2 regions of the Duganella caerulea genome follow, and region 1 is predicted to be linked to the other one. Evidence: riboswitches for the same ligand, from Rfam matches in the RefSeq annotation. Region 1 holds a riboswitch; the other holds the start of a gene.
What was found. Region 1 has a riboswitch for thiamine pyrophosphate ahead of ACUJB0_RS07650 (TonB-dependent siderophore receptor). Riboswitches for the same ligand answer to the same signal wherever they lie in the genome.
Positions count from the first base shown of each region.

Region 1 (5,024 bases):
GCTAAGGCGCGGACGCGCGCATGAAGTTGAAGTTTCCGTTCGCATTCCGCATCGCCAGCCTCAAGAGCGGCCTGTTCTGGCGCACCTTCTTCCTGCTGGGCGCGCTCACCACGACCAGCATGACGGCCTGGGTCGGCATGATCAGCGTGGTGCAGCACGAGCCGCAGGTGCAGCAGATCTCGTCGCAGGTGATCTCGGTGGTCACCATCACCCACGCCGCCCTGACCCACTCCGCGCCCGAGCTGCGGCGCGAGCTGCTGTTCGACCTGGTGTCCAACGAGGGCATCCGCGTGTTCACGCTGGAGGACGACGACAAGGTCGATCCGCCGCCCGACAACGCGCTGATGCCCGACATCCAGAAACTGGTCAAGGCCAAGCTGGGCGAGGACACCCGCTTCTCGGCGCGCGTGAACGGCGTGGCCGGCTTCTGGGTCAGCTTCAAGATCGACGACGACGCCTACTGGCTGATGCTCGAGCGCGAGCGCATCCGCGGCCTGACCGGCATCCAGTGGCTGGGCTGGGCCAGCGTGGTGTCGGTGGTGTCGCTGCTGGGCGCGGCCTTCATCTCCAGCCTGATCAACCTGCCGCTGCGGCGGCTGACGCAGGCTACCCGCGCCTTCGCCCAGGGCAAGCGCCCGGACCCGCTGCCGGAAAAGGGGCCGATGGAAATCATGGTGGCCAACCGCAGCTTCAACCAGATGGTCGACCAGCTGCAGCAGGTGGAGTCCGACCGCGCCGTGATCCTGGCCGGCATCTCGCACGACCTGCGCACGCCGCTGGCGCGCATGCAGCTGGAGGTGGAGATGGCCAACCTGTCGAACGAGGCGCGCGAGGGCATCCAGTCCGACATCGCGCAGATGGACGACATCATCGGCCAGTTCCTCGACTACGCCAAGCCCACCGAGGTATCGAGCTTCATCAACGTCGACGTCAGCGAACTGCTGAGCGACACCGCGCATGAGGCCAGCCGCCTGCAGGACGTGCGCATCCACACCGACATCGTGCCCAACGCGCACGTGATGGGCAACGCCACCGACATCAAGCGCGTCATCAACAACCTGATCGAGAACGCCCGCCGCTACGGCAAGACGCCCGGCAGCGAGCTGACCGAGATCGACATCAAGTGCAGCATCAAGGGCATGCACACCTCGCGCCGCGTGCTGATCGAGGTGCAGGACCACGGCAGCGGCGTGCCGCCCGAACAGATCGAACAGCTGCTCAAGCCCTTCACCCGGCTCGACGCCGCGCGCGGCCAGGCCAACGGCGCCGGCCTGGGCCTGGCCATCGTCGACCGCGTGATGCAGCGCCACGGCGCCGAGCTGCAGGTGCGCAACCGCGACGGCGGCGGCCTGCAGATCCAGATCGTGATGAAGGCGGCTTGATGCGGGCGCCGCCGATCGCGCTGCTGCTGATCGCGGCAGGCCAGGCTTTGGCCGCCACCGCCGCCAAGCCGCCCGCGCCGCCGCGCATCGAACAGCGCCAGCCCACCGAAGAGGAACGCGCCAGTTTCGACGACTACTACCGCCAGAAGATGCTGGCCGAATCCAAAGGCGCGCGCCTGGTGCAGCCGCTGTTCGCGCCCGAGTTCGACATCGAGCGCCAGCGCGGCAAGCCGTGGCAGGTGATCGCCCGCGTCGACTCGGCGCCGCGCCATTCGGCGGTCGACCTGTGCCGGCAGATCCGTTCCAGCTTCATCTACGACGCCAGGGCGCCCAGGGATGCGCGCTGGAGCGAATCGGCGCAGCCGCCCAGCTGGCATGTGTGGCTGGCACAGCCCAAGACCATCTGCACCGCCGCCCAGCACACGGTGCTGATGGACCAGGCGCTGCCGCCGGAGGACGTGGTGGCGCTGCTGCGGCAGTATCCCGAACTGCTGAGCCGCGCGCGCCTGCTCCTGGCCGGCAACTCGCGCTGCATCCGCCAGCGCGCCCTGCCCTTCACGCTGCGCGCGATCGAGCCGGCGCCGCCGGCGGCCGGCGCGCCCGTGATGTTCAACCTGGTGTTTGAAAGCGACCGCGACACGACCGTCCGCGTCGCCGTGCGCAAGCACCGCGGCGAGTACGCGGCCTGGAACGTCAACTGCGACTAGCGCCGCCGCCGCCGCCACCGCTGCCGCGGTTGATCGGATGGTCGGCCGGCTCCAGCAGGCGGGTCAGCAACAGCTCGGTGGAACCGTAGCCGTACAGCGAATCGGCCTCCAGCCCCTCGGTATCGTAGGGCACGGATTCCTCGCGCTCCGAGCGGCTCGGGTCCGCGTCCGAATATGTGACGCGCCAGGCGCGCTTGAGCGAATCGGCGCGGCGCAAAAACTGCGGCATCGGCCACAGCGCCGGGTTCCAGTCCGCGACCTCCCCCAGCACGCGCCAGTGGCCGCTGGCCAGCGCCATGTCGCCCACCCGCAGCACCTTGACCGCGTCCTGCGGCTGCAAGGTGTTGAGCTCCTCCTGCGACGGCAGGCGCGTGAGCTTGGGGCCGAACAGATACGCCAGCATGATCTTGCTGCCCGGCGACAGGCGGGCCACCAGCCCCCAGCCGTAGCCACCGTCCAGCAACGGAATCGCAAACCAGCTCCCCTCTTGATACGACTGCCTCATCCCTACCCTTTCGCTTGCACGATGCAGCACGGTGTCGCCAAAATGCACGGACATCATGGCGCCTCCGTTGAAAGCTGTGACTGCTTCGTTGGCGCCCCGCGGCGCAAACCGCCAGTGTAAAGGCGCGGCGCGGAACACGGCGCACGGCACCGCGACCCGCGCCTGTGCTACACTACCGCCTCGCTAGGGGTCCTGGAGCTTTGCTGCCGGGTGAGAGATACCCTTCGTACCTGATCTGGATAATGCCAGCGAAGGAAAGCGCAAAGTGGTTCTCCCCTCCTTTGATGGCTCTCTTCGCGGCTCCCAGCCGAGAACAACAGAGAGCACACCATGTACAAACCAAGTTTCGCAGTGTCGGCCATCGCGCTGGCGCTGCTCCAGGCCTTCCCGGCCGCCGCCGCCGACACCTCCGCCGACGGGCAGGCCCTGCCCGAAGTGGTGATCACCGGCGCCAAGGCGCAGGCCAGCCGCGCCTCCGTGGCCGGCTTCGCCAACACGCCGCTGCTGGAGACCCCGGCCTCGGTCAGCGTGATGACCTCGCTGCAGATGCTGGACCGCCAGGTCCGCTCCACCACCGACGCCGCCAAGTTCGACGCCAGCCTGAGCGACTCCTACAACGCGGTCGGCTACTCGGAGCAGTTCTCGATCCGCGGCTTCAAGCTGGACAACGCCTCCAGCTACCGCAAGGACGGCATGTCGGTCTCGGCCGACACCCAGATCCCGCTGGAAAACAAGGAACGCCTGGAAGTGCTGAAAGGCCTGTCCGGCCTGCAGGCGGGCGTGTCGGCGCCGGGCGGCGTGGTCAACTACGTCACCAAGCGCCCGACCGAAACCGACTTGCGCACCGTGGTGCTGGAAGAGCGCGAGCGCGGCACGCTGTACGGTGCCGTCGACCTGGGCGGACGCTTCGCCGATCCGCGCTTCGGCTACCGCGTCAACGTCGCGGCCGAGCGCCTGCGCTCCTACATCAAGGGCGCCGATGGCAACCGCAAGTTCGTCTCGGCCGCCTTCGACTGGAAGATCTCGCCGCAGGCGCTGCTGCAGGTGGACGCCGACTACCAGAAAAAATCGCAGGTGACCGCGCCCGGCTTCCAGCTGCTCAACAACACGACGCTGCCGAACATCCCGGCCGACACCATGCTCAATAACCAGCCGTGGAGCCGTCCGGTGGAAACCACCAGCAGCAACATCGGCGCGCGCTTCGAATACCTGTTCACGCCCGACTGGAGCGCCACCATCAGCGCCAACCAGCACCAATTCAAGCGCGACGACTACACCGCCTTCCCTTACGGCTGCACCGCGCAGCTGCTGTACCCCGGCTTCTGCGGCAACGGCGACTACGACGTCTACGACTACATCAGCCTGGGCGAGAAGAAATCGCCGCTGACGGTGCAGGCGCTGGTGCAGGGCAAGTTCAGCACCGGCTCGATCAAGCACGAGTTCACCGGCGGCGCATCGCTGTTCCGCAACAGCGAGAAATGGGGCGACTACCTGTACGTGCAGGCCGGCGCCGACGGCACCGCGTTCAGCAACATCTACCACCCGATCATGGTGGCGCCGGCGGCCGGCACCAGCGGCCCGGTCTCCGAGCGCCGCCGCGACAACGAACGCGCCCTGTTCGCGCAGGACATCCTGAGCCTCAACGAACAGCTCAAGCTGCACGCCGGCGCGCGCTACGTGCAGGTCAAGCGCGACGAAATCAGCGACGCCACGCTGCCGCCCGCCCACACCGACGTCGGCTTCTGGCTGCCGAATGTGGCGCTGGTGTACAGCCTGCGTCCCAACGTCTCGGTGTACGGCTCCTACGCGCAGGGCCTGGAGCACGGCGGCATCGCGCCGATCCAGACCACCAACCAGGGACTGGCACTGGCGCCGGGCAAATCGAAGCAGGTCGAAGTGGGCGTCAAGGCCGACATCCATCCCGACCTGAGCGCCAGCATCGCCCTGTTCGAGATCCGCAAGGGCCTGGAATACACCGACGCGCACAACACCTACGTGCGCAACGGCCGCGCGCAGAACCGCGGGCTGGAAATGTCGCTGAACGGCCGCGCCTCGCGCGACCTGATGGTGGGCGTCTCGGCCACCGCGCTCAACACGCAGCAGCGCGACACCGGCCTGGCGGACATGGACGGCAAGCGCGTCACCGACGTCGCCGCCTTCAAGTCGACCGTGTACGCCGACTACGCCGTGCCGCAGGTAGCCGGTCTGTCGGTCAACGCCAACTGGATCTATTCGGGCAAGAAGGCGTTCGACAAGGAGAACCAGGTGTTCGTGCCGAGCTACCATGTGCTCAACCTGGGCGGCGCCTACGACACCCGCATCGGCGGCGTCCACACCACGCTGCGCGCCGGCATCGACAACGCCTTCGACAAGTTCTACTGGCGCGACGTCACGCCGGACCTGGGCGGCTACCTGATGCCGGGCGCCACG
Region 1 covers NZ_BPWJ01000002.1:630,345-635,368, reverse strand. Annotated here, with positions in the region: gene ompR (osmolarity response regulator transcription factor OmpR) at 1-5, shown strand, start outside; gene ACUJB0_RS07665 (ATP-binding protein) at 21-1,382, shown strand; gene ACUJB0_RS07660 (hypothetical protein) at 1,382-2,089, shown strand; gene ACUJB0_RS07655 (Imm26 family immunity protein) at 2,076-2,594, opposite strand; TPP riboswitch at 2,770-2,868, shown strand; gene ACUJB0_RS07650 (TonB-dependent siderophore receptor) at 2,925-5,024, shown strand, end outside.

Region 2 (5,024 bases), on a different contig from region 1:
GCGCGCGCCGGCGATGGCCGTGTTCATCAGCACGCCGTCGCAGCCGAGCTCCATGGCGATGGCCGCGTCCGAAGCCGTGCCGACGCCGGCATCGACCAGCACCGGCACCCTGGCCTGCTCGATGATCAGCGACAGGTTCCACGGATTGAGGATGCCCATGCCGGAACCGATCAGCGAGGCCAGCGGCATCACCGCGACGCAGCCGATGTCCTCCAGGATCCTGGCCTGGATCGGATCGTCGCTGCAGTAGACCATGACGTCGAAGCCGTCCTTGACCAGCGCCTCGGCGGCAAGCAGGGTTTCCGGCATGTGCGGGAACAGGGTCTTCTCGTCGCCCAGCACTTCCAGCTTGACCAGCTTGTGGCCGTTGAGCAGCTCGCGCGCCATCTGCAGCGTGTAGACCGCGTCCTTGGCGGTGTAGCAGCCAGCGGTGTTGGGCAGGATGGTGTACTGCGACGGCGGCAGCACATCCAGCAGGCTCGGCGCCTTCGGATCCTGGCCGATGTTCACGCGGCGGATCGCCACGGTAATGATTTCCGCCTCGGCGGCATCGGTCGCCTCGCGGGTCTGCTGCAGGTCCTTGTACTTGCCGCTGCCCACCAGCAGGCGCGACTTATAGCTCTTGCCCGCGATGGTCAGCAGGTCTTGGGTTGACGTAGTCATATTTATTTCCTTCTATCTTTTGGGGTCAAGTCTGGCATTCGGACACGGCCTCTGCTGTAGCGGCCCGCTACAGCAGAGGCCGTGTCCGAATGTCAGACTTGACCCCAATTTAATTTAGCCGCCGCCGATGGCGCGGACGATGTCGACCTGGTCCTGTGGCTGCAGCTCGCGCTGCGGCCATTGCTGGCGCGGCACTACCGCGCGGTTGACCGCCAGCGCCAACGCCTGCCCACTGAGCGACAGCGCGTCGATCAACTGGTCCAGCGTTTGCCGCGGCGGCACCCGGTATGGGGCGCCGTTCAGTTCGATGTCGATCATGCCGGCCTCACAGTTTGCGGTACAGCTCAGCGCCGTTCTTGACGAACTCCACCGCCTTGACCTGCATCCCCTGCTCCAGCGCCGCACCGTCCGACACGCCGTTGGCCGCCGCGAATTCGCGCACTTCCTGCGTGATCTTCATCGAGCAGAAATGCGGCCCGCACATCGAGCAGAAATGCGCCACCTTGGCCGAGTCCTTGGGCAAGGTCTCGTCGTGGAATTCGCGCGCCTTGTCCGGATCGAGGCCGATGTTGAACTGGTCGTCCCAGCGGAATTCGAAGCGCGCCTTGGACAGCGCGTTGTCGCGGATCTGCGCGCCCGGATGCCCCTTGGCCAGGTCGGCCGCGTGGGCGGCGATCTTGTAGGTGATGATGCCATCCTTGACGTCGTTCTTGTCCGGCAGGCCCAGGTGTTCCTTGGGCGTGACGTAGCACAGCATGGCCGTGCCGTACCAGCCGATCTGCGCGGCGCCGATGCCGGAGGTGATGTGGTCGTAGCCGGGCGCGATGTCGGTGGTCAACGGTCCCAGCGTGTAGAACGGCGCCTCGTGGCATTGTTCCAGTTGCAGGTCCATGTTCTCCTTGATCAGCTGCATCGGCACGTGGCCCGGGCCTTCGATCATCACCTGCACGTCGTGCTTCCAGGCGATCTGGGTCAGTTCGCCCAGGGTCTTCAGCTCGCCCAGTTGCGCTTCGTCGTTGGCGTCGTAAATGGAACCAGGCCGCAGGCCGTCCCCCAGCGAGAACGACACGTCGTAAGCCTTCATGATCTGGCAGATCTCTTCGAAGTGCGTGTACAGGAACGATTCCTTGTGGTGCGCCAGGCACCACTTGGCCATGATCGAGCCGCCGCGCGAGACGATGCCGGTCAGGCGCTTGGCCGTCATCGGCACGTAGCGCAGCAGCACGCCGGCGTGGATGGTGAAGTAGTCGACGCCCTGCTCGGCCTGCTCGATCAAGGTGTCGCGGAAGATTTCCCACGTCAGGTCCTCGGCCTTGCCGTTGACCTTTTCCAGCGCCTGGTAGATCGGCACCGTGCCGATCGGCACCGGGCTGTTGCGGATGATCCATTCGCGCGTTTCGTGGATGTGCTTGCCGGTCGACAGGTCCATGACGTTGTCGCCGCCCCAGCGGATGGCCCAGGTCATCTTCTCGACTTCCTCGCCGATCGACGAAGTAACAGCCGAATTGCCGATGTTGGCGTTGATCTTCACGAGGAAGTTGCGGCCGATGATCATCGGCTCGATTTCCGGGTGGTTGATGTTGGCCGGGATGATGGCGCGGCCACGGGCGATTTCCTCGCGCACGAATTCCGGCGTGATCTCGGCCGGGATGCTGGCGCCGAACGATTGCCCAGGATGCTGGCGGCCCATCAGGTCGGCCAGGCGCTGGCCCATCGGGCCGGAGTCCTTCAGGTTCTGCAGGTATTCCTGGCGGCGCAGGTTCTCGCGGATGGCGACGAATTCCATCTCCGGCGTGATGATGCCCTGGCGCGCGTAGTGCATCTGCGTGACGTTCTTCCCTTCACGCGCGCGGCGCGGCTTGCGGTGCAGGTTGAAGCGCAGCTCGGCCAGCGCGGGGTCCGCCAGGCGGGCCTGGCCATATTCGGAGGTCGGGCCGTCCAGTTCCTCGGTGTCGTCGCGCTCCAGTATCCACGGCAGGCGCGGCGTCGCGGCCAGGCCGGAGCGGATGTCGATCACCGCGTCCGGATCGGTGTACGGGCCGGAGGTGTCGTAGACGTAGATCGGCGGATTCGCTTCGAAGCCGAACGAGGCCGGCGTGTCGGCCTGGGTGATTTCGCGCATCGGCACACGGATGTCGGGGCGGCTGCCTTCGACGTAGACCTTGCGGGAATTCGGTAACGGCTTGATGGCTGCCTCGTCCACCGTGGCGGTGGCGGAGAGGAATTTGGGATTGGCGTTCATTTGGCTCCTTCGTTAGCTACAGGAGCCAGCAAAGGAGGTTGGACGGCGCCGTTCCACAGATACAACGAGAGGTGGCGGCGATGTCCTAAGCTTCCCTTCGCTGGCATTATCCAGATCAGGTTCGGAGGGTATTTCTCACCCGCGCATCGCAATGCGCAGGACCCCTAGCGTGTGCCACCTTGCGGCAGCGGGGCCGATTATACGCCCGGCCGCGCCGCGCGGACAACGTCCACGTGAAAAAAACCACAATACCTGGTATGGCGCGTAGAGCTAACCCATCTGTAACAGATGTAAAAGCCGCGCGCTATGTGCGGCATCACACATAATAGTTTCTGAAAGGAACGCAGAATATCCTCACAGCGACACCACCGTCGCCACAACAAGCGCCCAACGCGCGACTATCGGGAGATTCATCATGAAGCCAGCACACCCAACTCTTTACCTGGCCGCGCTCGCGGCCTTCACCGCAGCCGGGCTGAGCGCCTGCGGCGGCGGTGGCGGCGGCGGAGGCGGCAGCACGCCGGACAGCACCCTGGGCACGCTGTCCGTGTCGATGACGGACGCGCCGTCGTGCGGCTTCGACGCCGTCAACGTCACTGTCAACAAGGTGCGCGTCAACCAGAGCAGCACGGCCAGCGACACCGACGCCGGCTGGACCGACATCACGCTCAGCCCGGCCCGCAAGATCAACCTGCTCAACCTGACCAACGGCGCGCTGGAGGCGCTGGGCCAGACCTCGCTGAGCGCGGGCCACTACAACCAGCTGCGGCTGGTGCTCGACCCCAACACCGGCACCGGCATGGCCAACTCGGTGGTGGTCAGCGGCAGCACCGCCGAGGTGTCGCTCGACACGCCGAGCGCGGTGCAGAGCGGCATCAAGCTGGTCAACTCCTTTGACGTCGCGGCCGGCCAACGGGTCGACCTGGTGCTGGACTTCGACGCCTGCAAATCCGTCGTCACCAAGGGCAACGGCAAGTACGCGCTGAAGCCGGTGGTGAAGGTGATCCCGACCACGCTCAACGGCATCGGCGGCTTTGTCTCGACCGCGCTGCTGAGCCGCCACGTGATGGTGTCGGCGCAGCAGAATGGCGCCATCGTCAGCGCCACCGCGCCCAACGCCACCACCGGCGAATTCGCGCTGAGCCGGCTGCCGCTGGGGAATTACGACGTGGTGGTCACGGCCGACGACAGCGCCGCCGCCGTGGTGGGCGCGGTGCCGGTGACCAGCACCTCGGCCACGGTCGCCATCAGCACGTCCGCCGCGCCGATCACGCTGCCGGCCAGCGTCACCGGCAGTATCGGCGGCACCGTCACGCTGACCCCGGCCAGCAGCACCGCCACGGCTTATGTCGCGGCCAAGCAGAGCTTTGTGGCCGGGCCGACCGTCACCGTCAAGTACCGCGGCGCCGACCTGGCCAGCGGCAGCTACACGCTCAGCGGCCTGCCGGTCAGCGCGCCACAGTACGCGGTGTACAGCGCCACGCTGCCGCTGCAATTCGCCAGCGCCGCCACCGTGCTGCCGGGAGCTGGTAAATACATCGCCGAAGCGTCCGCCGAGGGCTACACCACGGCCAGCCTGCCGCTGGTCGACATCTCGCTGACCAACCAAAGCAACGTCAACTTCAGCCTGAAGCCGTAAGCACGCCACGCCGGCTTGCCCTGCTTTACTTGAGGGGCAAGCCGGTGGGCCGGCTCCGCTGACGCCCCTCAAACGATCAAAACGGCGTAATATCAGTTGGCATATGGCCGTTGTTTTGTTTGCCGAGGGAGTCTGAACATGAACATCCTCCGCGAGTACCCTTACACCGGGTAAGCACCAGCCTGCCCTGCTACTTGAAGGGCAAGCCCAGCAGTCGTCCCCACTGGCGGTCGCCGGGATATTGGGCGCGGTCGTCGACGCCGAGCTGCCTCGGCGCGGCGGCCGGCAGGCGGAAGGTGCCGAACAACTGGTCCCAGATCGAGACGGTGGCGCCGTAGTTCCCAGCCTCGTCCCGGTTGGCGCTGTGGTGGAAGCGGTGCAGCTCGGTGCCGGTCAGCAGGCGGTTGAACCAGCCCGCCCTGGCGTCGACATTGAAGTGCGACACCAGCCCCTGGAAGCCGTTGAACACCGACGCCGCGA
Region 2 covers NZ_BPWJ01000003.1:143,335-148,358, reverse strand. Annotated here, with positions in the region: gene ACUJB0_RS09915 (thiazole synthase) at 1-663, opposite strand, end outside; gene thiS (sulfur carrier protein ThiS) at 778-981, opposite strand; gene thiC (phosphomethylpyrimidine synthase ThiC) at 989-2,905, opposite strand; TPP riboswitch at 2,981-3,081, opposite strand; gene ACUJB0_RS09900 (DUF4382 domain-containing protein) at 3,321-4,544, shown strand; gene ACUJB0_RS09895 (sterol desaturase family protein) at 4,735-5,024, opposite strand, start outside.
Region 2: it holds a riboswitch for thiamine pyrophosphate, as region 1 does, so the genes downstream of both, thiC (phosphomethylpyrimidine synthase ThiC) here and ACUJB0_RS07650 (TonB-dependent siderophore receptor) in region 1, are expected to answer to the same signal.